Regions from separate parts of the Lysinibacillus sp. FSL K6-3209 genome, predicted to be linked through region 1. Evidence: riboswitches for the same ligand, from Rfam matches in the RefSeq annotation. Region 1 holds a riboswitch; the other holds the start of a gene.

What was found. Region 1 has a riboswitch for FMN ahead of ribE (riboflavin synthase). Riboswitches for the same ligand answer to the same signal wherever they lie in the genome.
Region 2: linked by a shared signal. The riboswitch ahead of MHH88_RS06435 (ECF transporter S component) and the one ahead of ribE (riboflavin synthase) in region 1 are both predicted to bind FMN.

The regions. Positions count from the first base shown of each region.
Region 1 is NZ_CP150264.1:1,681,458-1,684,891, reverse strand. Features, by position in the region: gene MHH88_RS07980 (spore germination protein) at 1-99, opposite strand, end outside; gene ribE (6,7-dimethyl-8-ribityllumazine synthase) at 277-744, opposite strand; gene ribB (3,4-dihydroxy-2-butanone-4-phosphate synthase) at 762-1,394, opposite strand; gene ribE (riboflavin synthase) at 1,451-2,089, opposite strand; FMN riboswitch at 2,277-2,402, opposite strand; FMN riboswitch at 2,523-2,648, opposite strand; gene MHH88_RS07960 (hypothetical protein) at 2,757-3,434, opposite strand, start outside.
Region 2 is NZ_CP150264.1:1,369,340-1,372,773, reverse strand. Features, by position in the region: gene MHH88_RS06440 (sodium-dependent transporter) at 1-668, opposite strand, end outside; gene MHH88_RS06435 (ECF transporter S component) at 848-1,435, opposite strand; FMN riboswitch at 1,660-1,856, opposite strand; gene MHH88_RS06430 (RNA polymerase subunit sigma) at 2,107-3,390, opposite strand; gene sigX (RNA polymerase sigma factor SigX) at 3,387-3,434, opposite strand, start outside.

The sequences.
Region 1 (3,434 bases):
GACCATCGACTCACATGTAATAAAATAAACCTTATGTTGTTGAAAGGTAAAGGATTGAAAAATTACGTCAGCAGAGCGTTGAAATAATTCTTTCAACATTTTCAATTCGATTTCTTTTTCTATTGATTGAATATTCTCATCTCCTACTGAACCAAATTCAAACAAATTATTTTACTAAAATACTTATAAACATATATTTCCCAATGTCCAAAAAATTATGCAATAAATCTTACACCAGTGAGATAATTCATTAATTCTAAATATAGATATATCCTTTTAGCCAATCATTTTTTGTAAATTAGCCATTTCAATTGCGGACATTGCTGCGTCATAACCTTTATTGCCAGATTTTGTTCCAGCACGTTCAATCGCTTGTTCAATATTTTCCGTTGTGACAATCCCAAAAATAACTGGTACATTTGTCGAAAGCGATACGTTTGCAATGCCTTTAGCTGATTCGTTACACACATAATCATAATGTGTTGTAGAGCCACGAATAACTGTACCCAAACCTATAATGGCATCATATTTTTTCGTTTCAGCTAGTTGCTTTGCGATAAACGGTACTTCAAATGCACCTGGCACCCACGCAACATCTATTAAATCATCGTCTACACCATGACGCTTTAGCCCATCTAATGCACCACTTAATAATTTACTTGTTATAAATTCATTAAAACGACCAACAACCACCGCTATTTTTAAATCATTGCCAATTAATTGTGCTTCAAATGTTTTTCCCATCATTTCATTCTCCTCTTTTACATAGTAAGTGAATTTTCTATTTGCATATGTTGACGACGATATGTTGCTAATGCGTCAATCGAAATCATTTTTAATTTATGTTTTTGTGCATATTTGACTAACTCATCAAAGCGCAGCATTTCTCCATTATCGCCCATAATTTCACATATCACGCCAGCTTGTACACTGTTGCAAAGTTTTGCTAAATCGATAGTAGCCTCCGTATGTCCTCGGCGCTCTAATACCCCATTTTCTTTCGCAATTAGCGGAAAAACATGTCCAGGTCGACGAAAATCCGATGCTTGTGCATGTGACACTATCATTTTTTGAATCGTCAAAGCACGTTCAAAAGCACTAATGCCTGTTGTTGTCTCTTTATAGTCAATACTGACAGTAAACGCTGTTTGGTGATTATCGGTGTTATTTATGACCATTGGCTGTAACGCTAATTTTTGTGCGAGCTGCTGTGAAATAGGTGTACAAATAAGACCTCTTCCATATGTTGCCATGAAATTGATCGTTTCTGGTGACATAAACTCTGCAAGGGCCAGTAGATCTCCTTCATTTTCACGGTCTTCATCATCCACAACAACAATCATATTGCCCTGTTTTAAATCGGCAATTGCTTCTTCAATTGAATGTAGCAACATTGCCACCTCCTAATAGATTTGACTTTCAATGTATGTTTTTTTCTTTCTATAGCAGGTTAAAAACCATGCTTCGCTAAGTAATCTTTTGTAATGGTTGACGATTGCAGACCACCCTTTAACTGGTGAATAATGTATTTGCCTACTAAATCGGTTTCAATATTGACCAGTGCCCCAACATTTTTAACACCTAGTACGGTTTCTTTATATGTGTGTGGAATAAGCGATACTGTGACACTGTTTTTTTCAACATGAAAGAGCGTTAAACTCGTTCCATCAATTGTGATTGAACCTTTAGGAATACAATAGCTAGTTAAGTTCTCTGAAAGTTCGATATCAATATAGACCGCATTTGCCATTGGGCGTTTGCGTATAATTTTCCCTACACCATCTACATGACCTGAAACAAAATGACCACCAAATCGTCCATTGGCTGGCATTGCACGCTCTAAATTGACTGCATGACCAACAGTTAATTGCTGTAAATTCGTCGCTTTCACTGTTTCAGGCATTACATCCATTGTCAGCTCTTGGTCATTGTAATGAGTTACTGTCAAACAAACCCCATTAACGGCTATACTATCCCCGAGCTTCACATCCGCTACTATTTTGGGCGAAATCACTGTTATTTCCATACTTTGCCTATCGCTTTGCAAGGTTTTTACTGTGCCAATATCCTCAATAATACCTGTAAACATTTTTCCACCTACTTTCTCAAACCTATGTCGTAAACCTTTTGATAGTTATGTTAATCCCCCTTTCATTTTTTATGACCAAAACAAAGAAAAAACCCCTTTAGCATAAAAGGGGTTTGGGAGTACTAATACATAAGACGTCACGAAATAAACCTAGTGAATACAAAAATTTTCCACAGGCTGCCATCTTATTGTTCTTCTCCCATCCAGACTATCACTGTCGGTTTTGGATTTGCACCAAATCAGCTTGCGCTCACGGACTTTGAATTGCTTCATCACCGCCGATTGGGAATTTCACCCTACCCCGAAGAACAGATACCTATTCAATTTTTCCCTAAATAAAAAACTTCCCAACAGAAGCGATGGGAAGTTATATTTCATATAAGCGTAGCCAAATAGACCTTTTAAAGTCATACGAATTTAAAAAGCTTATACTTTCATCCTTCTCCCATCCAGACTGTAACTGTCGGTTTTGGATTTGCACCAAATCAGCTTGCGCTCACGGACTTTGAATTACTTCATCACCGCCGATTGGGAATTTCACCCTACCCTGAAGGATATATTATTTAGTTACTTCATACGATAACATTATTTTAATAGATTATCCACCTAAAATTTTTTAATGCACGCATGCTGATTACTTATTTTTGCCAAAAAAAGCTATACTCTATTAATTTTTATGGTATTTCTTCCTCGAAATCCAATAGTGCGAAATTGTTACAGTTAAAGTAATCCATATGAACGTTATCACCATATTTCCATATAGTTGTGAATCTATTGAACCTGTTATTAATACCATCATTGCCTGTTGACTCATGCCAGCAGGATTCACTAAATCAATTATTGGATGTAAACCACTAATGATTTTCAACAGTAACAAGCAAACGATACTAATTAAAGCTATAACGCCCTGTCCATTAAAAATAGTACTAATCATCGAAGTAAAAGAAATCATAAAAAGTACCCATACTAAGTAAAATCCAAGCGCTAATATCAGCGTAAAAAATGGAATATTACTAAACAAGAAATTTACATAAACGTAAGATACAAAATAGCCAAATGTCACACTAAGCGCTACAAATGAGAAATTAGAAAAAAGTTTTCCACCGATATAGGATCCTACCTTTACAGGTCTTGTTAATATAAAATCAAGCATCCCATTCGCTTTATCTGACTGAATTATACTCATTATGGCAATAACAATTACCATAATGCCCAGCTGATCAAACTGCGAGCCAAGAGTTGCCGCCATTACTTGTTCTCCATCCTGCTGCATGATTGCAGGATCAATCGTAATGCCTTGATTTCCACCGAGCGCTGCTAAAATTGAAGGTAAATAGTATGTAAC
Region 2 (3,434 bases), 310 kb from region 1:
GACTGCCCTAGCGCCTCTAGTAACGCTTTACCTGTTATATTAGAAAAATCAGGCCATAAGAAGAATTTCACACCTTCCATTGCCCCATCTAAAGTTAATGCACGAATAACAAGAATGATAAACATCACAAATAACAATGGCATCATCCATTTATTTGCTTTCTCAATACCATTTTGTACACCTAGCGAAATAACAAGTACATTGGTTAATGTAAATAACGCTAAACCTAGTAATGTAATCCACGGTGTGCTAATAATCTTTCCAAATAAATCGCCTGGATTAACTGAAGAATCAATAACTGCACCCGATATTCCAAGGCCGCTATAAATAAAAATCCATCCTCCTACAACACTGTAAAAGGTTAATAATAGAAAACAACCCAATACACCCATACGTCCAACCCAAGCCCATGCCGGTTTCGTTGGCACAACTTTTTTATAGGCAGTGACAGCTTCCGATTGCGTACCCCGCCCTAAAATATACTCGGATAATAACATCGGTAGGCCGATTAATAATGTAAAAAGCACAAAAATCAGGAAAAATGCGCCTCCACCACTTTGCCCTGTGACATAGGGTAACTTCCAAATAGCCCCTAGCCCAATTGCCGCACCCGCTGATGCTAAAATAAATCCTAATTTACTAGACCATTGTCCTTTATTCTCACTCATCTCTTCAATCTCCTCAAAACTAACTAATCTCTTATTAATTGTACATTAAAATAGTAAATTAGACTAGACAGTTCCTGAATTTCCCAGCATGCTATTGGATCCATAAAAAAACTGCACCTCCATTTGTTAGATGTGTCTAACAATTGGTGTGCAGTTCAATATGCTCGAGGTGAAATGAATTATTTTGATAAATACATTGTGCGTTGTTGGTTGATCCATTTGCGCATCGTTGTGAATAATAACGCCATAATCGCCGTTAATAACACACCTTTCACGATATTAAATGGTAAAATGCCTGCAACAATCATTGTGTATAATGAATCGCCAACGACTGGCTCCATTCCTAAGAAATAAGTGTACATCGGTAAAAATACTGCGATATTTAACAAGCTCATTCCAACCGCCATCACAATCGTTCCTGTTGCTAATCCTCCAACAAGACCTCCAATCGTTTTAAAACGGTTAAAAATAAATGATACTGGTAAAATAAATAATATGCCTGTTACAAAGTTTGCAATATGACCAACTGGCACTCCTGTTGGCGTACCAGAGAAAATCCAATCTAAGACATTTTTAAATAGCTCTACTAAAATACCTGCTACTGGGCCCATCGTGATGGCTGCAAGTAAGGCAGGCATATCACTGAAATCCACTTCCAAAAAGGCTGGGAACGGTGGAATCGGGAAATTAAATAACATTAATAAAAACGAAATACTACTCAGCATACCAATCGTAATAAACGATTGCAGTTTGACATTTTTCTTCATTGAAAACTCTCTCCTCTTTGCTGATTCAATCTTGCAAGAAGAAAGGTTACGACGTAATCGATTGTTTTTCACGAAAAAACCCTTATGCAAATCAGCATAAGGGAGAAAAGGCATGAGTAAATAACGCCATTACTAGCTATTTTTTGTGCATAGCGTGCACTTAAAGACACACTAAAAAAACGTTCGCACATAGCTTAATTCGTAACAACGAATGACGATCGTACCTTCATCTTCTCCCATCCAGACTATACTGTCGGCCTTGGAATTACACCAAGTCAGCCATGCAAAAAAATCTTTGCACAGGTCGCGGGCTGAAGAGCCATCTAGTAAATCATGCGAACTACTGTAGCTTACTACTACACTAGCGATTTACAACTCTATTACCGCCGGTCGGGATTTTCACCCTGCCCCGAAGATGAATCAATATTATTTTATAAACTAACTATAATGTTTTATCACATAAAAGTAAATACTTCTGCTTAAAATAATCCGATTAAATTTGTATGTTTTAATAAATGAAGCATTTTGCGAGAAATCATGGAGTAGCTTACCCGCGGAGCAAAGTCACTTACCCGCGATATTTTATCATTTACCCGCGAATCAAGGTGCTTTACCCGCGGTATTTCAATTATAAAAAAACAGCTATCTCTATCTGATAGCTGTTTTCTATATTATGGCATCATTTGTTTATTGGCACCTACAGGCATTGGTAAAAAATTTGTTAAATCAAAGCCTTCCCAACTTTCCTGTACAATGTTATCTAAACGTATCTTTTTATCAAAGCTTGACGCAGTCAACATCATCGCCTCGATTAATTGTGTTGCCCGTACGGCATCCATTGTCGTTAAATCAAGTGGTGCGTCAAATGTGACCACAACCCCATCTTCTTCTTCTTTTACAGTGTATGTGACATTTTCCGGAACAACTGGCACATAAACATCATCCTTTTTGTCTCGCATCGCCAGTAGAGCCTCTGTCACAGTAGGATACGTTTGATGGAAATCAGGCGATAAATATTCAGTCCCGTTTCCCTCTGTATATAAATAATAGTTATAATGATTATCTTTTGTTAGCGCTATAGGCTCACTCGGCTCTTCTGCTTGCGAAAACTCGTAAGCTGAACCATCTGCCTGTTTAATGGCAATGGCTTTATATTCGGATTCGGAAAAAGTATCTTTTAACGAGCTTAAATATTTCGTGACAGATGCCGAAGCTACATCATAATCATTTTCTTCTGGTAATACGTGCACAAGCGTCTTACCTTCTTCTTTTAACTCACCTTTGTACGGATGATAGTCCGTTAAACCCATTGCTTCTTCATCAATTTGAGGTGCGTATTTTTTATACATTTGTAAAGTTGTTGGTTTCTTCTTCCCAAAATCAGCAGTTATTTTTTCGTTCTTAATAATATAGGTCATTGGTATACTATCAGCCTTGCCACCAGGTAAACCAATTCTGAAAACGACTGCATCGACTAAATCATCTTCGTAAACAGATGTCCGCAACGATAGGATACGAGCATGCTCAGCACCAATATTCGCTTTCATCACACTATCTGCATCTGCATTTTCACTTTCTGTGACCGACCGATCCTCCTGCATGGAAGAATAATTTTCGATTGGGGCGTTTGCTTCATCCTTTACGGAAGAATTGTTCGATACATAGATGTACCCTGCTATTGATAGTACAAAAATTGCAGCAACACTACTTAAAATAGGCAACCTACTCTTGCGTCGTTTTATAGGTTCAATATTTTCTTGAGCAGGCAATGATTGTGCTTGTTGTTCTTTTACTTCATCTACTATGGCCTCTTGAAGATGTATATTGTCTTGTAAACGTGCATCAGCAAGCAATCTTTTTAACACTTCGTCTTTCGAGCGGTGGTCAGTAAGCTTCGGGGCATTGCTCAACATTTGTTCAAGTTGTTCATCGTCAAATTGTTGTTTATGCGTCATTGCCTTTTCGCCTCCTGTTCCCTAGCCTGTTGTAGATGTTGTCT